DNA from 4 places in the Caldanaerovirga acetigignens genome. Region 4 is predicted to be linked to each of the others. Evidence: riboswitches for the same ligand, from Rfam matches in the RefSeq annotation. Region 4 holds a riboswitch; each other region holds the start of a gene.
What was found. A riboswitch is a leader RNA that binds a small molecule or an ion and turns the genes downstream of it on or off. The one in region 4 is predicted to bind cobalamin.
Positions count from the first base shown of each region.

Region 1: linked by a shared signal. The riboswitch ahead of BUB66_RS08030 (ECF transporter S component) and the one ahead of BUB66_RS05310 (energy-coupling factor ABC transporter permease) in region 4 are both predicted to bind cobalamin.
Region 2: linked by a shared signal. The riboswitch ahead of BUB66_RS10335 (ABC transporter substrate-binding protein) and the one ahead of BUB66_RS05310 (energy-coupling factor ABC transporter permease) in region 4 are both predicted to bind cobalamin.
Region 3: linked by a shared signal. The riboswitch ahead of cobT (nicotinate-nucleotide--dimethylbenzimidazole phosphoribosyltransferase) and the one ahead of BUB66_RS05310 (energy-coupling factor ABC transporter permease) in region 4 are both predicted to bind cobalamin.

Region 1 is NZ_FRCR01000009.1:41,450-47,053, forward strand. Features, by position in the region: gene BUB66_RS08015 (sigma-54 interaction domain-containing protein) at 73-1,503, shown strand; gene BUB66_RS08020 (cyclic 2,3-diphosphoglycerate synthase) at 1,556-2,869, opposite strand; gene BUB66_RS08025 (Spy/CpxP family protein refolding chaperone) at 3,102-3,578, shown strand; cobalamin riboswitch at 3,624-3,798, shown strand; gene BUB66_RS08030 (ECF transporter S component) at 3,893-4,393, shown strand; gene BUB66_RS08035 (AIR synthase related protein) at 4,377-5,117, shown strand; gene BUB66_RS08040 (hypothetical protein) at 5,124-5,604, opposite strand, start outside.
Region 2 is NZ_FRCR01000016.1:7,902-13,505, forward strand. Features, by position in the region: gene ptsP (phosphoenolpyruvate--protein phosphotransferase) at 1-1,657, shown strand, start outside; cobalamin riboswitch at 1,699-1,875, shown strand; gene BUB66_RS10335 (ABC transporter substrate-binding protein) at 1,982-2,935, shown strand; gene BUB66_RS10340 (FecCD family ABC transporter permease) at 2,949-3,995, shown strand; gene cobU (bifunctional adenosylcobinamide kinase/adenosylcobinamide-phosphate guanylyltransferase) at 4,019-4,576, shown strand; gene BUB66_RS10350 (GHMP family kinase ATP-binding protein) at 4,590-5,498, shown strand; gene cobD (threonine-phosphate decarboxylase CobD) at 5,515-5,604, shown strand, end outside.
Region 3 is NZ_FRCR01000007.1:21,560-27,163, reverse strand. Features, by position in the region: gene BUB66_RS06575 (DUF441 domain-containing protein) at 1-193, opposite strand, end outside; gene BUB66_RS06570 (ATP-binding protein) at 215-1,561, opposite strand; cobalamin riboswitch at 1,789-1,964, shown strand; gene cobT (nicotinate-nucleotide--dimethylbenzimidazole phosphoribosyltransferase) at 2,050-3,105, shown strand; gene BUB66_RS06560 (HD-GYP domain-containing protein) at 3,111-4,382, opposite strand; gene BUB66_RS06555 (5'-methylthioadenosine/S-adenosylhomocysteine nucleosidase family protein) at 4,484-5,314, shown strand; gene BUB66_RS06550 (SPL family radical SAM protein) at 5,286-5,604, shown strand, end outside.
Region 4 is NZ_FRCR01000005.1:105,757-111,360, reverse strand. Features, by position in the region: gene groL (chaperonin GroEL) at 1-1,184, shown strand, start outside; gene BUB66_RS05325 (hypothetical protein) at 1,382-1,702, shown strand; gene BUB66_RS05320 (2-phosphosulfolactate phosphatase) at 1,766-2,512, opposite strand; gene BUB66_RS11895 (hypothetical protein) at 2,551-2,739, opposite strand; cobalamin riboswitch at 2,946-3,125, shown strand; gene BUB66_RS05310 (energy-coupling factor ABC transporter permease) at 3,267-3,968, shown strand; gene BUB66_RS05305 (energy-coupling factor ABC transporter substrate-binding protein) at 3,965-4,252, shown strand; gene cbiQ (cobalt ECF transporter T component CbiQ) at 4,239-4,973, shown strand; gene BUB66_RS05295 (energy-coupling factor ABC transporter ATP-binding protein) at 4,990-5,604, shown strand, end outside.

The sequences.
Region 1 (5,604 bases), on a different contig from region 4:
ACAATTTCGACGCCTCTTTTAAAATTCCCTGCAGGAATATCAAGACCCGTGTAGAAAAACAATAATTGGGTGATGGAAATGGAAAAGCAAGAGGAGCGCCTTAAAAAAATTCTCTCTTATGAAACGGTAAATAAAATTTTTAACGCATTAGACGAAGGCATCATCATCGTCGATAGGGATTATAACATACTTTTTTACAACAAGACGCTAAGTCGTATCGAAGGGCTGGAGTCCAACAGCGTAATAGGCAAGAAGCTCCTCGAGGTCTTTCCATCGCTTACCCCTGAGGAGAGCACAATTTATCAGGTTATAAAAAGTGCAAAGCCCATATTTAACAGGTATCAAGCTTATCTGAACTATAAGGGGAAAGAGATAAGAACTGTAAATTCCACCATCCCTATAGTTGAAGACGGCCAAGTGCTAGGGGCCCTGGAGATTTCCAGAGATGTATCGGAATTATATGAACTTTCCCAGAAGGTACTGGAACTACAGCAGAAACTCATAGGAAGAAAAATTCGCACAGTCAACATCGGCTTGAGATACACTTTCGACAGTATAATAGGGAAGAGCCAAAAAATCCGGGAACTTGTGTGTCTTCTTAAAAAAGTCGCCGGCACCACTTCTTCGGTGCTGATCTACGGTGAGACCGGAACCGGCAAGGAACTTTTCGCCCAGAGCATCCATTCTGAAAGCCCCCGCCGTAACAAACCTTTCATCGCCCAAAACTGCGCAGCTCTCCCCGAAACTTTGCTAGAGTCGTTGCTCTTTGGTACCACCAAAGGCAGCTTTACCGGCGCCGAAGATAGACCTGGTCTTTTCGAGCAGGCCGACGGAGGCACGCTTCTCCTCGATGAAATCAACTGCATGGGACTTTCTCTGCAAAGCAAGCTGCTGAGGGTGCTCCAGGAAGGGGTCGTGCGGCGTATAGGGGCAACTTGTGATATCCCCGTAGATGTAAGGATAATAGCCACAACTAACGAACACCCTGTCGAATTGATTAAAAGTGGCCGATTGAGAAATGACCTTTTTTACCGGCTGAGCGTCATTTATGTCGAAATTCCCCCACTCAGGGACCGGCTGGAAGACATCGAGGATCTGGTTATACATTTTATCGAAAAATACAACCAAAAATTCAAAAAGAACGTAAAGGGCATAGATCGTCAGGTGCTAAACCTTTTTAAAGAATATTCCTGGCCTGGTAACGTAAGAGAGTTAGAACACGTTATAGAGGGCGTCATGAATTATGTAGACGAAGGATATATTTCCCTTTCGGACCTTAAATATTTGAGCTTTGGAAGTTTCAAAAACTACGTTGAACATAGGGCCGGACGATCTTCTACTGTTAAATCCCGGGTGGATGAATATGAAAGGGAACTTATAATAAATGCTCTAAAAAGCACCAATGGAAACATAACAAAAGCTGCCCAACTGTTAGGTATCAAAAGGCAAGCCCTTCAGTATCGCCTGAGAAAGTTCGGCATCGACAAGGAGCTCTTCAGTTAACTCGATTTTAATTTGCCAAAAAGGGCTGTCCGCAGAGAACAGCCCTTTTTTATTATCTGAACTTCTGAAGTACATCTTCCAATGTCGGGGAGCCTATTTCTTGTAGCCTGTACCTAACCCTCACCGCAGGTTTGTCAATTTTCATAATCCTCCCCAAGTCAATAGGTGTACCCACCACTACTGCATCGCATTCAGTCCTGTTGATGGTTTCCTCAAGCTCTTTAATCTGAGTCTCACCGTAGCCCATGGCAGGTAGGATTACAGAAAGGTGGGTGTATTTGGCGTAAGTTTCCTTTATACTACCCACGGCGTACGGCCTCGGGTCGATTATGCAAGAAGCACCGAACTTTTTGGCTGCCACATATCCTGCACCATAAGTCATTTCGCCATGTGTGAGCGTAGGTCCATCTTCAACTACAAGTACCTTCCTGCCCTTTATCTTAGCCGGGTCGTCGACAAATATGGGCGATGCAGCTTCTACCACCTGGGCCTTAGGGTTAACCTCTTCGATGCTTCTTCGCACAGCATCGATCCCTTCTGGAGAAGCGGTATCAATCTTGTTTATCACCACCACATCCGCCATTCTAAGGTTGGTCTCACCCGGGTGGTATTTTACCTCATGACCCGGCCTGTGCGGGTCAACCAGCACGATATGCATATCGGTATGGTAAAATGGGAAGTCGTTGTTTCCGCCGTCCCATACTATCACATCGGCTTCCTTTTCAGCCTCTTTTAGGATCACTCCGTAGTCCACCCCTGCATACACCACTATTCCCATATCGATGTGAGGCTCATATTCTTCTCTTTCTTCGATTGTACATTTATGTCGGTCCAGGTCTTCATAAGTCGCGAACCTCTGGCATATCTGTTTCGACAGGTCCCCGTATGGCATAGGATGCCTTATTGCCACAACTTTTTTACCCATGTCCTTCAAAATTTCGCAAACCCTTCTGGTGGTCTGACTTTTTCCAACTCCCGTCCTTACAGCACCCACAGAAACCACAGGTTTTGTTGACTTTATCATGGTGCTCTTCGGACCCATGAGTCTGAAATCAGCACCTGAGCTTAGAACCCTCGATGCCTTGTGCATCACTTCTTCATGAGAAACATCGCTGTATGCAAAGACAACCTGGTCGACTTTTTGTTCTCTTATTAGCGTTTCTAGTTCGCTTTCGGGGTAAATAGGTATGCCATTGGGGTAAAGATTTCCTGCAAGTATAGGAGGATATTTTCTTTCTTCAATATTTGGTATCTGGGTTGCCGTGAAGGCCACGACTTCATATAAATCGTTGTCTCTAAAATAAGCGTTAAAAACATGAAAGTCTCTTCCCGCAGCTCCCATTATTATGGTCCTCATTCGTCTCATTGTAAAAACCCTCCCCTCTTATTTTTCCCACAACCTATAAAAGCAAAACTCATGCCATTACAGAATTACCAATTTCAAAGCCATATCTATTATGATCACTGCAAAAATTTTTTGCCCCAGATTATTTATTTTTGCACAATCAGAATTTCTTCATTTTCTCCTCAAAAATCCCTCACATTTTAAGGCTATAATAGACTTTGAAAGGCATTTAACCTATTAAGGGAGGGATAACATGACAAAGAAAATCCTGGCCTTTGGAATAGCAGCGGTATTGATACTGGGAACCGCTGCAGTGGCCATAGCGGCAGTGCCTGGTGTTTTTCCAAGCTCAGGCAGTAATTTTGGACTGCAATCTAAGCTCAATTTGACTGATGAACAGTACAGCAAACTCAGGGATATACAGGCAGAATTCTTCCAAAAAATGACTCAATTTAGGAGTGACATGGCAAAAATCAGACTTGAGCTGCATGACCTATACTTATCAAAAAACCCCGACCAGAAAGCCATCGACGAGAAGCTAAAGGAATTAAGCGACCTCAGAAATAAAATGTTTGACCTGAAATGGGAATATTACGAAAAAATTAAAGGCCTTCTTACTGAAGAACAGCTTTCGCAGCTTAGAGGATTTTGGGGACTCGGGTTTGGAATGGGACCCGGTTTCTGCCACGGTTTTGGCACGATGGGAAGGGTTTTTGGCCCCGGAATATAATACTTGACAAGTTACCTTCGCAAGATTTATAATTGTTGTGAAACTAGAAATATGCGCCTTCAAGGTGCCCCTTTTGGGGAGAATAGGGAAGTCCGGTGAAAGTCCGGCGCGGACCCGCCACTGTAACGGGAAGCCCCTTAAAAAGGCCACTGGGAAACTGGGAAGGCTTAAGGCGGCGATGAACCGGAGCCAGGAGACCTGCCTTGGAAGGTAGATGTCCGGGGATGATGGCAAAGTCCACGGTCTAATTTGCAATTAGACTGTGGGCTTTTTTCGTTTATTATAATAATTTTTAAGCAGGAGGTATTAGCCTTATGGTAAACCAAAAGACAAGAGCTCTCACCCTTAGTGCCATTTTTGTAGCCCTGAGCTTCATAGGTGCAGGCATAAAATTGCCAAGCCCAACGGGAACCGTGGCCTTTGATTCAGCCCCGGGGTACATGGCAGCATTGTTTCTGGGCCCCTCTTACGGCGCCCTCACCTCTTCATTAGGGCACATCTTCACCAGCATGAATGCAGGCTTTCCTCTCTCGGCCCCGATCCACCTTCTAATAGCTATCGAAATGGCATTTTTTGCAGCGGTATTTGCCATTATAGGTAAAAGGAATTTAACTTTGGCGATAATAACGACAACACTGCTAAACGGCGTATTAGCGCCGGCGAGCCTGCTGCTCTTTCCCGGTTTTGGCAGTGGCTTTTTTACGGCAATTGTAGTCCCGCTCACGGTGGCATCGGCTTTAAATCTGTCGCTGGCCGCCCTCGTTTATTCGCTTATAAGAAGGACAAAGGGGGAAAGTTATGTGGATAAAAAATGAAGCTTTGCCGAATAGAGATGTGGTGCTGATAAGGATTGTCGGGGGAAATTTTCTTGCGGTGGCTTGCGACTCAGCCGGAGGTATAGGGGAAAAGGAACATGACCTTGTGAAGGTTTCCCCTTACATCACCGGAAGATTTACATGTCGGGTGACCTTGATGGAACTTTTTGCGATAGGTGCAAAGCCTCTGACATTGACGGCTACCATTTCGTGCGAACCGTCCCCCACGGGAGAAGGTCTTCTTAGGGGAATCAAAGATGAGCTTTCCGCCTGCGGGCTTGATGGCGTCCCCTATGCCGTGAGCACCGAGAAAAATATTCCAACATGCCAGACAGCACTTGGAGTTACAACAATCGGAATCGCAAGCATCGATGAAATACGCATGGGTAAAACAAAGTCCGGAGATATAATTTACTGTCTTGGCGTTCCCAAAGTTGGAAATGAAGTATCCCTCGAAGACCCCGACATCGCCGATGCCTTGGCTGTAAAACGGCTTTTAGCCATAACTGATGTGCACGATATTATTCCGGTAGGTTCAAGAGGAATAAAAGGCGAGGTAGAACACCTCGCCAAAGTATCAGGTTTTTCAGTGCAGTGGGAAAGGTTATTGTCCGTAGATATTAAAAAATCCGCTGGACCTGCTACCTGCGTCGTTTTTACCGCGCCTGAAACCCTTGAATTAAAGGGTCTCAGACCGGTTTTCCGGTTGGGGACCCTCTTGTGATTATCTTTAGTGGAACTTTTTTTCAGCCTCTTTAATGTTTTTTTCTGCAATTTGGCATTTCATTTTAATCAGATTGGGATCTTTTATTTCAACGGCTTCTTTCAATTCTTTAAGTGAAAACTCTACTTTATTTCCCGTTAAACTATCCTTCAGCCGGGGTTTGCCCATCTTCCATTCCTCCTGGGCTTTCATCATGGAGGCTGAAGCTTCCTCGTTTTGGTCGCTTAAGGCCCTGTAAGCCGCATCTCGCAGATAATACAGGGTTCTTTTGGCGCTCACGGCACGGCTCGATTCAAAAAGGCTTTCGAAAGCCACGGTCCTGTAGTAAAGGTCATTGGCTGCCAGCAAGCCGCCGTAAAGGTCCTGTTTTGTCAGCATCTTTGTAACTTCATTTAGCTTTTCGTTAAAGGCGGTTATTATATCAATTTGTGCCCCTTGCTGCATGGCCAGTTCTCTAAATTCATTCCATTCGCCGTGGATGAGAAAT
Region 2 (5,604 bases), on a different contig from region 4:
AATTAAGATAGATACGGCTAATATTGCTGAAGAGAAAATTGTCGGTGAAATAAAACGTTTGGAAGAAGGTATTGCAAAGTCCAGGGAGCAGCTAATAAAAATTAGAGAGAAGGCCGAGCGTGAGCTTGGAAAAGACAAGGCTCAGATTTTCGACGCCCACATCATGGTTTTAGATGACCCTATATTTATGGATGAGATAAGGGAAAAAATAAAGAGCGAGCGAATAACTGCTGAAAACGCCATAAGTCAGGTATCTAAAAAGTACGTTGATATGTTCAATAGTATGGAGGACGAGTACCTCAAGGAAAGGGCAGCCGATATAAAAGATGTGAGTGAAAGACTAATAAAGAATGTGCTTGGTATCCCGATTCGATCTCTGGCAGAATTGGCCGAAGAAGTCATCGTCATTGCAAGAGATTTGACTCCTTCGGATACCGCGCAGATGGATAAGGAAAAAGTAAAGGCCTTTGCCACGGATATGGGAGGCAGGACCTCTCACACGGCAATAATGGCTCGATCCTTGGAAATCCCGGCGGTAGTGGGATTGGGCAGCATTTCTAATGAAGTCTCAGAAGGGGATACCGTCATAGTCGATGGAAATAAGGGTATAGTCTTAGTGAATCCAAGTGAGGATACTTTGCGACAATACAACGAATTAAAACTCGAGTATCAAAGGTATAAGGAAGAATTGAAAAAATTGAAAGATCTTCCCGCTGAAACGAAAGACGGCAAAAGGCGTGTGGAATTGGCTGCCAATATCGGGACGCCAAAAGATGTGAAAGGGGCGCTTGAGCACGGCGCCGAAGGCATAGGTCTTTATCGGACTGAATTTCTTTATATGGACAGGGAAACCCTCCCCGATGAGGAAGAGCAGTTCCGGGCTTACAAAGAGGTAGCAGAAGCAATGTATCCAAGGCCTGTGATAATTAGAACTCTGGACATCGGTGGGGATAAAAAGCTGCCTTTCCTTGAAATGCCCGAAGAACTTAACCCGTTTTTAGGGTGGAGAGCTATAAGAATGTGCCTGGATAATCCTCAGTTATTCAAAGTGCAATTGCGAGCTATCCTGAGAGCAAGCCACTACGGGAAAATTAAAATAATGTACCCGATGATTTCTAGCCTGTCGGAATTGAGAAAAGCTAATGAAATTTTAGAAGAGGCGAAGGCCGAATTAAGGCATGAGGGAATACCTTTTGACGAAAACTTGGAAGTAGGTATAATGGTGGAAATTCCATCGGCTGCGGTAACTGCCGACATCCTCGCAAAGGAAGTTGATTTCTTCAGCATTGGCACCAATGACCTCATCCAGTATACACTGGCGGTAGACAGGATGAACGAGAAAATCGCAAACCTGTATGAGCCCTTCCATCCAGCGGTGTTGAGGTTGATAAAGAACGTAATCGACGCCTCCCACAGGGCTGGAAAGTGGACAGGTATGTGCGGGGAAATGGCTGGCGATCCCCTTGCTGCCCCAATACTTCTGGGGATGGGTCTTGACGAATTTTCTATGAGCGCCACTTCCATTTCGCAGGTCAAAAAGGTAATTAGATCCCTAACCTATGATCAGGCAAGGGAAATTGCAAATAAAGCTTTAGAAATGGAAAACCCCGCTGAAATAAAGGAAATGCTAAATAAAGTTTTAGAGGAAATTAAATAACTTGGAGAGTATCTGTTTTTGAAGTATAATAATTTAGGGAAAATGAATAACTGCCATCAGGTACCCTTTGGGTTTAAAAGGGAATCAGGTGAAATTCCTGAGCGGCCCCGCCACTGTAACCGGTGATGAACTGCTAGGCCACTGGGATGAAAAATCCTGGGAAGGCGCAGGGAAGATGAACCGGAAGCCAGGAGACCTGCCTGTTGGTTTTCTAGTACGAAGCCTTCGGAGGAAAGGGGGAGTACTGTTTTAGAAGAATGTTTCTCGGCTCTGAAAGGCCGGGATTATTTTTTAAAGGCAAATTAAAATGTGGGGGGTAATAATGTGAAAAGCAAATTCACCTTTTACAAAATGCTTGTTGTCATCCTTACAGTAGCAATTGCCATAACTTTGGCATCTTGCAAGTCGAATTCCAAAACCGATACCAAAGAAAACTCCAACAGTGCATATCCGTTGACGGTAAAGGACCAGATGGGAAGAGAGGTAGTAATCGAGAAAGAACCCGAGCGCATAATATCTCTTGCTCCCAGCAACACCGAGATCCTATTTGCCCTGGGACTTGGCGATAAAGTTGTTGGAGTCACCGATTATTGCGATTACCCTGAGGAAGCAAAGCAGAAGGAAAAAATTGGCGGGTTTGCAGATCCCAATATGGAAAAGGTTTTGACTTTAAAACCAGATTTAGTTTTAGCAACGAGCATGCACGAGCAACCGGTGAGAAAGCTGGAAGAATTGCAAATTCCCATCTTGGTGTTAAATCCGAAAAATATAGATGAGGTCTTAGACGCATTGTTGTTAGTTGGAAAGGTTACAAATAGAGAAAAGCAGGCTGAAGAGCTTGTGGCCAATCTGAAATCAAGGGTTGAATCCATCGAAGAAAAAGTTTCTTCAATACCTGAGGACAAAAGGCCGAAAGTATTTTACGAACTATGGCCGTCACCTATCACGTCAGCAGGACCCGGCACCTTCGTCCATGATCTTATAGAAAATGCGGGAGGTATCAATGTTGCATCCGACGCGGCAAAGTCGTATCCTGAATACAGTCAAGAGATGATCATAGAAAAAAATCCGGACATAATAATTTTCTCCCATCACGGAAGCAGCAATCAGACGAAGGAGGATATAATAAAGCGTCCGGGCTGGGAAAATATAAAAGCTATAAAGGAAGGAAAGGTGTATTACGTCGATGAAAATATAATCCAAAGGCCCACTCCCAGATTGGTGGATGGACTTGAACAGTTTGCAAAAATCATTCACCCGGAAATTTTTAAGGATTAACGAGGGTTATTTGATGGATGCAAAAAAAAGGGTTGGAAAAATATACCTACTTTTGCTGATTCTAACGTTGGTAGGAAGTCTGTTTTCGCTGGGGGTAGGGGCTGTCAGCGTCCCTCCCTCAGAGATTTTAAAAATTATACTTAGCAAAGTTCCGGTTTTGCAAAATAAATTGCATCCTATGTGGTCACAATCCCATGAGGTTATAATTTTAAAATTGAGGCTTCCCAGGATAATTTTGACCTTCCTTGTTGGAGCTGAACTTTCTGCAGCGGGAGTAATATATCAGGGCATTTTCCGCAATCCCCTTGCTGATCCTTACATTATCGGCGCATCATCCGGTGCGGCTTTAGGGGCAGCTCTGGCCATTTTGTTATTTTCTGGGGTAAGTATTATGGGATTGGGGCCCATACCCCTGTTTGCCTTTTTGGGCTCTCTCATGACTGTAATAATTGTTTACATGGTTGCGAGTATTGCCGGAAGGGCTAATTCTAATACTCTTTTGCTTTCGGGGATAGCGGTAAGCAGCTTCATATCGGCTCTGGTGTCGTTTTTAATGTATTTTAGCGACCAAAAGCTGCATCAAATCTATTTTTGGCTTTTGGGAAGCTTTTCATCGCAAGGGTGGAAAGAAGTATCCATGAATCTACCTTACGGGGTCATAGGCTTTTTGCTCGGAATATGCAACCTTCGAGCGCTTAATATTTTTCAATTGGGTGAGAATACGGCTTTTTTTACAGGGGTAGATATAGAATTACTAAAAAAAGTATGTCTAGCCGCAGCATCGCTTTTGACTGCTTCTGCAGTTTCGGTGAGCGGAGTTATAGGTTTCGTGGGGCTTATAATACCCCATGTTATGAGGATGGTGGTTGGCCCTGACCACTGGAAACTGTATCCCATGTCGGCTTTAGCAGGAGGACTTTATCTTATGCTGGCCGATACGGTGTCAAGAATAGTTATAGCCCCTACAGAGCTGCCGGTAGGCATACTTACGGCGCTTTTCGGTGGGCCGTTTTTCCTGTATCTTTTGCTGAGGAAGAGCAAAAAAGACTTCAGACTTTGAAACTGAATCGGGAGATGAAATAAGTGGAGATAATTTTCGTCACGGGTGGAGCCCGCAGCGGGAAAAGTCGCTTTGCAGAGAAAAAAGCAGGAGAGTTAGGAGAAAGAGTAATATACATAGCAACAGCCCAGGCCTTAGATGAGGAGATGGAACATCGCATTTTGATTCACAGAAAAAGGAGACCTTCGACATGGAAAACTTTCGAAGAACATAAATTTCTATCGAGGGTCTTAAAACATATAAAAGAAGACGAAAATTATGATGAATACAGTGCTATCCTTATCGATTGCATGGCTTTGCTGACATCCAATTGGGTTTGCGGTGTTGATGTGGAAGATGAGAAGGAGAGGGAATATTTTAGAAAAGCATACATTGACGAAGTCGAAAATATGCTAGAATTGGCAAAAAGTTTAAAACAAAAGGTTATCATAGTCTCTAATGAGGTGGGGTTGGGGTTGGTGCCGGAATATCCTCTAGGGAGGTTTTATAGAGACCTGCTCGGAGAAGTAAATCAGATAATAGCTGCAACTTCTGATGAGGTGTATTTTATGGTTTCAGGCATACCCATAAAGATTAAATAAAGGCGGTTCAGGAGTGAGAAATTTGATTGGAGAAGCTCGGTGTCCTGCAAGCTGCGGTGAAATAGTACAGGGGATGATAAATGGAAAAAACTTTCTCATCACCTGTCCCGTTGCCCTTTATACGACGGTGCAAATTAAGTTGCTCGAAAGGCAAGAAGACGGGTTTGTCGCAAATCAAAAAAAAGTGCCTAAAGAACAAAGAAAAACTTGGTATGCCGTAAGGAAGCTCCTGGATTTTTGGGGGTTTGATAAAGCAGATTTCAGCCTGCGCATTATATCTCAAATACCTGTAGGAAAGGGTCTTTCTTCAAGTACTGCCGATATTGTGGCAGCTTGTTTTGCTGCTGCCAAAGCTGTAAACAAAGATATATCACCAGACCTTGTGGCGGATATAGCTTTGTCTATAGAACCGAGCGATGGCGTGATGTACAAGGGATGCGTGATTTTCGACCACCTTCGGGGAACCTGGAGAGAAAGTCTGGGGCAGCTCCCGCCGATGAACGTTTATATAATTGTCCCTGAGGAGGAAGTAGATACGATAACGTTTAACAGCAGAAAAGACCTCGAGGAGTTAAATAGAAAAAAGGAACCGGCAGTAGAGGAAGCCCTATATCTGGTCAGACAGGCTTTCGCTAAAAAGAATTTTAGACTACTTGGAGAGGCCATGGTTAAAAGCGCTGTGGCCCACCAGGAGATATTGCATAAGCCCTTTTTGGAAGATGCGATAGCTTTGAGCAAAAAGTGCGGTGCTTTTGGGCTCAACATCGCTCACAGCGGGTCGGCAGTCGGTATATTCTTCGAAAAAAACTTCATCCCCGACAAAAACTTCTTCGAAGGGTTGAGAACCATAATGAAACATTACGGAGGAGAATACAGGATAATTAGGACGGAAATAGAAAATATAGGACCGCAAGTCTTGTGAACAGGCGGTGATATTTATGGAAACAAGATTTCACGGCGGTAACATCTACGAGGCTATTGGAGAAATCGGTATTAGTTATAAAGACCTGTTGGATTTTAGTGCGAAC
Region 3 (5,604 bases), on a different contig from region 4:
ACAAGGTTACCGTTAGGGTGCCAGCGAGTATAGCTAATATAGCTACCGGACTTCTTAATAAATTTTCCATGTCCCTCAACGTTATTTTTCCGCTGACAAAAGGGGTTAAAATGCCAATGGTTAGGATGATCACGCCAATTTTTATGGCATGTTCATCAAGGAAGAGTATGACTGAGAGAATTCCTTGATCCAAATTTTTACCAACTCCTTTTGTTTAATAATCCTGTTGATTTAATAATTTTCCGCTTGCTAACCTTCCTTCTAAATCGTCTATAAACTGCCTTGCAGTCCTCCCGGAACGTTGATTGTTCCACAATTCCCATCTTAACGCCAATTTTCTCAAGGTTTCTCCATCCAAATTTATTCCTCTTTTCTTCGCTATTCCCTCTACTATTTCAAGGTAAGCTTCCTGATCGGGAGAGGGGAACACCACGGTTATTCCGAAACGATCGGAGAGAGAGAGTTTCTCTTGTACAGTATCCTTGGGCTTAAGCTCATCAGTGCGGTCTTTTGTAAATTCTTTGACGATGTGCCTCCTGTTGGAGGTGGCATAGATCAATAAGTTTTCAGGAGTCTTTTCCAGACTGCCCTCTAAGATAGCCTTTAAGTATTTGTATTCCGTTTCATGCTCTTCGAAGGATAGGTCGTCTATAAAAACTATAAAGCGCTGGGGTCTGGTTCTCAGTAGAGATATTATTTGGGGAAGGCATGTCAACTGATATTTTAAGACCTCAACTATTCGAAGGCCCCTTTCGCCGAATTCATGGAGCATTGCCTTTACAGTCGAGGACTTACCGGTCCCTCGGTCGCCGTAAAGGAGCACATTGTTGGCCTTGAAGCCCTTAACGAATTGTTCAGTGTTCCTCAAGACTTCCATTTTTTGTTCTTCATAGCCTATTATATCATGAATCCTTATGGGATCGGGTTCTGCTATCCCTATCAGGTCCAATTTTCCGTCTTTCTCCTTGACTCGGAAGGCCCAGTATTTGCCGAAAATCCCACACCCCACTTTTTTATAAAATTCTGCCAAATCATCTACAAAGTTTTCCCACCCCGTTGAAGTTTCCAGCTTTTGCTTCAAGTTATATTTTTCCCTGTAGTAATATTCTGGATATGGGAACTTATTTCCCTTTGGTTCGCGGTTGATAGGGATAGAAGGTAAGTCAAGCCCTAGCTTTGCTTTGATGAAGCTCAAAATGACTTCAAAATTAAATTCAAAGACGGACTTAAGGAGCTTTAAATCAGTTTTGACGAGTTTTTTAAGGTGATCTGCAGTATCTTTTCCTGCCCTTTCAGAGCTCAAACTGAAAGGATTTTCATCTTCAAGCATGAGGTCGAGTATTAGGTTCTGAAAAGAATTTCCAACACCAAGAGCCCTTTCGCTTTTAGCCAAAAGTCCGTATAATAGGTCGCAGTAAGCTTCAGCGGAAAGCAAAGGATCGCCGGACTTCGCAGCTTTTAATAGGTTTTCGAATTTCTTTATCAAGGGGTCTTCCAGGAGTCTCCTGTATACCGAAAGACTTTTCAATGACAAAATTGTGGAGCTTACAATTGAGTTCATTTCTGGAGCCATACCTTTCTTCAACTCCTTTTTAATTATAGTGAAGGGGAAATGAAACTTATTTAAGACTTGCTTTAGAGCAACAAGACGAGCAGGAAGCTCCATGTCAATTAATTCGCTAATGGTTAATTGCACTCCTTCTTTTACTTGATGAATTTAAAAAATCTAATATGTCATGGAAGGAATTTTGGAAAGAATAGAGAATTATTATAATGTGTTAAAATTGTGAATACCGTAACCTTTCGGGTGCCCCGAGATGGGGAGAATAGGGAATCAGGTGAAAATCCTGAGCGGACCCGCCGCTGTGACGGGGATTCCCCTTGCAAAATGCCACTGGGAAACCGGGAAGGCGCAAGGGGAGATGAACCGAAGCCAGAAGACCTGCCCGGAAGGTTTGCTAAGGGATGATGGTAAAGTCCCTAGCTGTAATTTATTACAGTTAGGGACTTTTTATTTTACAAAAAAATTAAGGAAAAAGGAGGATGTTTATGGAAATCTTGGAAAGAGCATTAAAAAGTATAGGGGAACTGGATAATACGGCCATGCAAAGGGCGAGGGAAAGGCTGGACAACTTGACAAAACCTAAAGGGAGCCTGGGAGCCCTGGAAGACCTGGCAGTAAAATTAGCTGGGATAAGCGGTAAGGTGTTTAATGATTTCAGAAAAAAGACCGTGATTATAATGGCGGGTGACCATGGCGTTGCGGATGAAGGGGTCAGTGCATATCCAAAAGAGGTAACCCCCCAAATGGTGGTGAACTTCCTTTCTGGAGGGGCTGCCATAAACGTACTCGCGCGCCACGAAGGAGCCGAGATAATTTGTGTTGACATAGGAGTAGCTTCAGATGTGGACCATCCAGGCCTGCTTGTAAGAAAGGTAAAAAAAGGCACAGATAACATTGCAAAAGGTCCTGCCATGAGCAGAGAAGAAGCGATAAAAGCCATCGAAGTAGGAGTTGTCACCGCTTGGGAAAGCATAGATAAAGGCTCCGACCTTATTGCCACGGGAGATATGGGAATAGGAAACACCACGCCTAGCAGTGCAATACTTGCTGCATTTTCAGGTAAGCCCCTTGAAGAAATAGTCGGCCGCGGAACCGGGATAGATGACCTTCGCCTGCAGAAAAAATTAAACGCAATAAGAAAAGCTCTAGAGGTAAATAAACCCGACCCTGAAGACCCAATAGGGGTCCTTGCAAAAGTAGGGGGCCTGGAAATCGCAGGCATTGCAGGGGTAATTTTGGGAGCGGCCTCGCGCAGAGTACCTGTCATCATAGACGGTCTTATATCGACTGCCGGTGCCCTTATTGCTTCTAAGATAGATCCCCGTTCAATAAACTTTATGATAGCGTCTCACGTATCTGAAGAACCAGGTCACAAAGTAATGCTAGAACTTTTGGGGCTCAAACCCATGATCTTCATGAGAATGAGATTGGGTGAAGGTACTGGCGCAGTACTTGCCATGAATCTTGTAGAGGCGGCAGCAAAGATAATAAAGGAAATGGCGACTTTTGAGGAAGCAGGTGTTTCAAAAGAGGAAATATAATTAAACTAATAAGTCAAATTTTCGTAAAAACTCCTGTATTCTTCAGCGGCGGCCTTTTCTGCTCTTTTTCTTACCCTATTTACTTCCTCAAAGCTGGATTTCAAAACATCTACGACATAAAAATCAAGTGCGGAATTCTTTACCATTTCCTCAAGCACTTTTACGGCCTGCCCTTTGGTCATTCCCTTTCTGTAAGGTCTGTCCTCGGTGATAGCGCAAAATACATCGGCAACTGACATTATTCGGGAGCCCAGGGGCAGGTCGTAAGCCTTGTAATGGAAGGGATAGCCGCTGCCGTCCAGCTTTTCGTGATGAAAGGAAGCCCATGCCGTTATTTCTTCTAAGCCTTTTAGCGGTTCTAAGATGCGATATGTAAAAAAAGGATGGGATTTTACGATATCAAACTCTTTTTTAGTGAGACTTCCATTTTTTTCTAGAATTTCTACAGGCACCGCTAACTTTCCAAGGTCGTGTAAGTACCCCGCTATACTCATCATTAAGCATTCCCTTCCGGAAAAACCGCAAAGTTTTGCTAAGTATTCGGCAGTTGCCGCAACACCGCTGGAATGTGTAGCGGTAAAGCGGCTTCTGAAGTCTATTATATGGGAAAACAATTTTGCCACATCTAACAGGGTTTCAAGTTGGAGTTCGATTACAGGCAGTGTAACTCTACTCTTTAGAACAGAGCTTAAAAAGGGTGAGGTCACTTCCAGCCAAAAGCTCTCCTTGACAGCCACGTTTTTAAAGGCTTCTACAAGCTCAGGCAAAAACAGTCGATTGGACTGGCTTTCAACCCTCCTTACTATTTCCTTTGACCTTCTCAAAATGTCCATTTGGCTGCTTCCCGTGAGCACCGCTATGCGGTCAGCAAGGTGGAGTATGTGGCTGCCCAGAGGTACTGCTTTTCCGCTAAATTCTGCGCCTTCTCCATAGTTCCATGGGACGTGATGAAATCTTACCAGCTCGGCAATCTTGGAAAAAGGCAGGTAAGTTTTTAAAAGCTGGTAGCTCAACTCAGCGTGTTTATAGGGATTTTCCAGTTCAAACTGAAGAGCGTCTATACGTTCCTTAAAGGAAAGGGCCCCTATATCGTGCAATGCTCCTGCAATTATCAGGTCGTTTAAGTTTTCAGGAGGAAGATTTAATTCGTAGCCTATCATATATGCGATATATGCCACCTTAAAGTGATGATTGGCTACTAGGGGGCTTATGAGGTCTATAGTCTCCGATATGGACATGATGAAGTCGAAGAGTTGGATTTTTGGTTGTTTTACCATAAAAAGCTCCTTTCGAAAACTCTTGAGTTTTCTTAAAGGCTGAGATATGGTAAATTATATATTGATTATACCATAACCAATAGTAAAAAAGGTGAAAAACCGTGTTATTCATAGTAACTGCATATCACGTAGAGGCAAAGCCCATTATTGAATATTTTGGGCTGAAGAAGGTTTTAAAAAATAGCCGTTTCCAGGTTTTTGCCGGAAAGGAAATGGCTCTGGTGGAAAGCGGTCCGGGGGCTATTGCCTCCGCTTGTGCCACTTCCTTTTTATTAACCGAGTTTAAAGCTAGGAGCAAAGACATCGCGCTTAATATAGGCATCGCCGGTGCAAAAAATGATAATCTTAAAAAGGGCGAAGCTATCCTTTGTCACAAAATAATCTATAACGATACAAAGAGAGTATTTTATCCTGATATACTCGTAAAACATAATATGAAGGAAGGGGTTTTGGAAACTTTTGATTTTCCAGTGGTTAAGGGAGATTATCCTGCAGAACTTATTGAAGGCGACATAGTTGACATGGAAGGTGCTGGATTCTTTGAGGCTGCATCATTTTTCCTGCCTCCTCATGGCGTCCACTGTATCAAAGTTGTTTCTGATTATTTGGAAAGAGCAGTAGAGCCGTCTTTCGTATTGGATATTATTGGAGAAAACCTGCCTTTGATAGAGGGTTTCATTTCATCTTTAGAGTCGATTCACCGTTTTATGCCAAGGGGGTTATCTGAAAACGAAGAAAAGATAATTGACAAACTTGCGGAAAACCTCAGACTCACTTTTACGATGACTCATCAACTGAAGAATTTAATTCAGTATTATCTCTCAAAAAACGAAGGTCTACCATGGGAGCTTTATGAATTTTTAAACATAAAAGTGAATTCAAAAAGCGAGGGGAAGGTTTATTTTGAAAGGATTAAAAAAATGCTTTGTTAGAAGTTTTTCTCACATATACGTCGAAGAAGGGGTGGAGGAATCTCCTTTGACGAAAGAAATACTAAAAAAGTTTCCGAAGGCCGTCAAAGTCAGGATAAAGCACTACAAGGATGTATTTTGCAGGCCAAGGCAAAACTTTTTCGTTCAAGAGTCAAGCAGGAAACTGATAATCGCAGCCAAAAAAGGAGAGTTGCTGTACCAGGGGCCTGATATTTGTCACAGTTTCGGAAATGAAAACTTTTACTACGCTTCGCCGGCTTTGAACTGTGTTTATTCGTGCGATTACTGTT
Region 4 (5,604 bases):
TTGCTCAGGTTGCGTCCATTTCTGCGGCTGACGAAGAAATCGGAAACCTGATTGCCGAGGCCATGGAAAAGGTCGGGAAAGACGGCGTAATCACTGTTGAAGAGTCCAAGACCATGGGAACCACCTTGGAAGTCGTTGAAGGTATGGAATTCGACAGGGGCTACATATCCCCGTACATGGTAACTGACCCGGAAAAGATGGAAGCTGTTTTGGGCGATCCATACATCCTCATCACCGACAAGAAGCTTTCCAATGTGCAGGACCTGCTGCCTATTCTTGAAAAAGTAGTCCAGTCCGGCGGAAAACTCCTCATCATAGCCGAAGATGTGGAAGGAGAAGCTCTGGCGACCTTAGTAGTGAACAAACTTCGCGGCACTTTATTGAGCGTAGCCGTGAAGGCCCCAGGATTCGGCGATCGCAGGAAGGCGATGCTCCAAGATATAGCAATACTCACCGGTGGCCAGGTCATTTCCGAAGAACTCGGCATCGACCTCAAGTCCGCAACCTTAGACATGCTCGGCAGAGCAAGACAGGTGAAAGTCAATAAAGAAAAGACCATTATAGTGGACGGTGCTGGCAGCAAGGAAGAAATCAAAAAGCGCATCAACTCCATCAAAGCTCAAATTGAAGAGACGACCTCCGACTTCGACAGGGAGAAACTGCAGGAACGCCTGGCGAAACTGGCTGGCGGCGTAGCGGTCATCAAGGTTGGTGCGGCTACCGAAACCGAGCTCAAAGAGAAGAAGCACCGCATCGAGGATGCGCTCTCTGCTACCAAAGCTGCGGTTGAAGAGGGTATTGTGCCCGGCGGCGGAACTGCATTCATCAACGCCTTGCCCGCACTCGACAAAGTCAACGCCGAAGGTGATGAGAAGATCGGCGTAGACATTATAAGAAGGGCCTTGGAGGAACCCGTAAGGCAGATTGCATACAACGCTGGCCTTGATGGTTCTGTGATCGTAGAAAAACTTAAGACCATGGAAAAAGGCATCGGTTTTGATGCACTCCGCGGAGAATTCGGTGACATGTTTAAGAAAGGCATCGTCGACCCGACGAAGGTAACCCGCTCTACGCTCCAAAACGCTGCAAGCCTTGCAGCCATGGTGCTCACCACCGAAGCCGTCGTGGCGGATATCCCCGAAAAAGAAAAGAACCAGCCTATGCCAAACCCTGACATGTATTAATCGAAAAAAAATCCCGCCGAAAATTTCGGCGGGATTTTTTTTTGCCTGTTGAAAAATTTAATCCGATGTTATATATTTTAAAGAGAAAACAAATGTTCGCAAAAATCGTGGCATAAAAATGAGTATGGCGACATATAGGTAGTATAAGGAGCTTTGTCCTATTTCGCGGTTTAAAACGTTCAGGGGGGAAAATAGATATGAATCCGGTGGTGTTCGAAATAAGGCGAAGGCTTGCAAAGGCACCTAGGCCTGCGTTCGTGGCGGCTTTGTTAAGGGATGACGGCACGGTTATCGACATTATACCGGCAATAGACAACAGGTCCATAGAAGCGGCAGCGAGAAGGCGAAGAGCCGGGAAAGCGGTTATAGTTGCGTTTCTTGAAAGCATATCGCAGGAAAAATTGAAGGAAATAGTTATGAGGTATAACGGCCTGATGCTGGAAACAGAATTCTATGCGATTGTACAGGATAGGCCGACATATTACACCGTGGCCTGGCTTAAAAAGAAAGCGGTGTGAAATGCCTTTATTTCCCAAGTCAGCCATGGCAATATGCAGTGGCTTATATCGGCTATGGCACCTTCACAGGACGATCTTCACTTCCAAAGTTTTTTTATCATACACCGGCACGCAGTCAATAACGTCAATTTGCAAACAGTAATCTATATCTTTTTCAAAGCCAAGGCCAAGAAGCCTTTTGTAGTGTGCTGCATGGGATATGAATGCTTTCAGGTTACTTTGGTATTTTAAGTAAAGGTCCCGGCAGGCGAAGGCCAGGTCCGAAAGCTCCGGTGGTTCTTTTTCCCTTTCTATGTTCCTTACCAGGATATCCACAATAAGGCCGGCACATGCGGAATCGTCGAGAGAAAATTCCCCCAGCGTCCCGGCGCAAACTATGGATACGCAGGGGGCTTCGCCGAGCAAGGCAAGCTTCAAGGCTTTTTCGGCTACTGCTGACGCGTTGAGAAAACAACCTATGAATACGTGCTCGGCGCTTTCGGAAGCCTTTATGGCCCTCGTTCCGTTGCTGGTAGTGAGGATGACCGTTTTGCCAGAAACCAGCTCTTTTTTGTATTCCAGGGGTGAATTTCCCAGGTCAAAGCCGGGAATCTTAACCGCGCCCCGCTCGCCGCCGAGGAGGACGTGACCTTCAAATTTCCTTGCTAGAATCAAAGCGTCATCCACAGAAGGCGCTGGGATGACCCTTTTTGCGCCGTTAAAAAGAGCTGTGGTTATGACGCTGGTAGCCCTGAGGACGTCTATTACTATTGCGGTTTTCCCGCTCAAATTTTTTACGCTGTCGCAGGTGGGATATACTTCAATTTGCATTCTTCTCTCCCCTTTGTGCAGAATTGCCCTTATTTTATTTATGTTTTATTAAATGCTTCCTCAACGGTTTTAAGAACAAACTCCGCATCTTTAATGGCCATTTCGACATATTCAGGCCCATACTCTTCGGTAGGGATGAAATCCTCGGCGCTGTAGAAGCTAAGTTCCTTTTCCTTGCGCAGGCGTTTCGAAATGCCTTTTATTTTTGTCGATAACAATTCTACCATTTCTTGGGCTTCCCGGACCATATCTGAATAAGGAGAAAAAATCTTCAACTCCGAGACTCATCTTTCCAATTTTTTTTGTTCACGAAAACCACCTTTTGGCCGGATTTCTTAAGGAAATTATATCAATCTTCATTTGACGCATCAACTTTTATGTTTTATAAATTGACAAACCTTTCGAAAAATGTTATATCTTTTAGTAAGGAAAATCGAATATAAGGGATACAGGTTCCGGCGAAATGCCGGCTAAGAGGGAAGTCCGGTGAAAATCCGGCGCGGTCCCGCCACTGTGATGGGGAGCCGCCTTATAGGATGCCACTGGGTGACCGGGAAGGCATAAGGCGGCGGTGAACCAGAGCCAGGAGACCTGCCTGTATCTTTTATACACTTACCTACGAGTGATAGGGGGTGTATAGAGGATGGATTTACACATAACCTCTTAACACTTCGTAGTTAAGAGGTTTTTTATTTTAAAAAATCTGAAAGGAGTTTTGAAAGTGAAAAAGACTGCTTCGTTCTTGACCTTGGTTATGCTTACCTTTTACCATGCCGAAGCTTATGCGATGCACATAATGGAAGGGTTTTTGCCCCTTTCATGGAGCGTCCTATGGTACGCTGTTTACATTCCGTTTTTGCTGGTTGGACTTTCATACATAAGAAAAAAGATCATGTCTAATGCTTCGGGCAAGGTGCTTCTGGGTTTTGCCGGGGCTTTTGCTTTCGTGCTCTCAGCCTTAAAACTGCCATCGGTTACGGGTAGCTGCTCCCATCCTACAGGTGTGGGCCTAGGGGCGATATTGTTCGGGCCCTTCCCGATGGCGGTAATAGGCGGCATAGTGCTGCTTTTCCAGGCTCTGCTCCTTGCCCACGGCGGGCTGAGCACCCTGGGGGCTAATTCTTTTTCTATGGCGGTGGCAGGTCCCTTTATTTCTTATTGGGTATATAGGGCGGCGAAGAGGGCGGGCCTTTCTCGAAATATCGCGGTATTTCTCGGAGCTTCTTTAGGGGACCTTGCAACTTACGCCGTTACTTCCTTACAATTGGCCCTGGCGTTTCCCGACAGGGTAGGAGGTTTTTTAGCTTCGTTTTTGAAATTTGCCGGGATCTTCGCAGTAACCCAGGTGCCCCTTGCAATAGCAGAAGGGATTGTAACGGTCGTTGCTCTGGATTTGCTTGAGCAGAGGGCAAAAGGTGCGGTGGAAAATATGATAAAAGGGGAGGGTCTTAATTGAAAGAAGGACGGCATTTGAGGCTTTTACTTGCCCTTATGGTCATCCTCTTGACATTGCTTTTTCTGTCATTTAAGCTTGACCTCGGATTTGAGGGCTCCGACGACAGGGCGATGGAGCTCATCTTAAATATTAATCCGGATTATACGCCTTGGCTTTCAAATCTATGGGAGCCCGAAAGCGACCTCATGGAGAAACTGCTCTTTGGATTTCAGGTAACGCTAGGACTTGTCCTCGGAATCTATTTTTATTTAAAACTGAAGGGAGCAGAAGATGTTTCTAGATAGATATGCTTACAACAATCGCTTAAAAGACGTAAACCCGCTTTATAAAATGGCTTTTGCCTTTTCGATGATGGTTCTGGGATTCGCTGGAGGGTTCTGGGTCCACCTTTTTATCTTTGCGATAATGGCGACTGCAGCGGTTTTTATAGCGGGGATAGACTTGAAGGGCTACGCAGGGCTGCTTTCAGGGGCAATGCTTTTTCTGCTGCCAGGAGCTTTTGTGGTATTCCTCTCTTCATATTCTCCAAGGGAAGCGGCTCTGCTTTGCAGCCGCTCCCTCGCGATGGTCTCGTGCTTTTATTTCCTTTGCCTTACTACTCCAGCCCTAGAAATAGTGGTGGCATTAAAAGGTCTGGGGGTGCCCCGGCTTTTTGTGGAGCTTGCTTTTTTGACTTACAGGCAGATTTTTACCTTGGCCGACTATGCGGGAATGATTTACAGCGCCCAGGCTGCAAGGCTCGGGTATATTAGTTTTGAATCTTCTCTTCGCTCCACGGGCCTTCTGGTCTCGGGACTTTTTACAAAGGCCATGGAAGGCTCCAATAAGCTTCAGATGGCGCTGGAGGCCAGGGGATATGACGGTGGAGAGCTGAAAGTCCTGGATATTCGTCCAAACGACAATAAGAAAGAAAATACCATTTTTGCAATGTGGGCTTCGATAATAGTCGTTTCGGCGATGATTCTCTCGGCTATTAACTCACTAGTAAAATGGGGAAAGGGATAAAATGGGAAAGTATTGGATGGAATTGATTGATGTCTACTACGCATATCCCGGCAGCGTTTGGGCTTTAAAAGGAGTAAACTTAAGGCTTGAAAAAGGGAAAAAAGTCGCCATATTAGGGCCGAACGGCGCGGGAAAGTCCACGCTGCTGTTTCACTTTATAGGTCTTTTGAAGCCCAAGAAAGGCGCTGTATATTACGAGGGTTCAAAGGTAGAGTATACAAAGGCTTTCTTGAAAACCTGGAGGCAAAAGGTGGGACTGGTCTTTCAGGACCCGGACGCCCAGATGTTTGCGGGAAGCGTATTTCAAGAGGTCTCCTTCGGGCCGATGAACCTCGGCCTCCAAGAAGATGAAGTGAGGAATAGGGTACTCAAAGCTCTTGAAACCATGGGAATAGATGAGCTGAAATATAGACCGGCGCATTTTTTAAGCTACGGACAAAAAAAGAAGGTCGCCATCGCCTCGGTTCTTGCGATGAACCCGGATGCGCTGGTGTTTGACGAACCGACGGCCTATTTAGACCCTAGGTCTTCGGCTGAACTGGTGGAAATGATGGAAAAATTATACCGCTTGGGAAAACAAATCGTAATATCGACCCATGACGTAGACCTGGCCTTTAGTTTTGCAGACTGG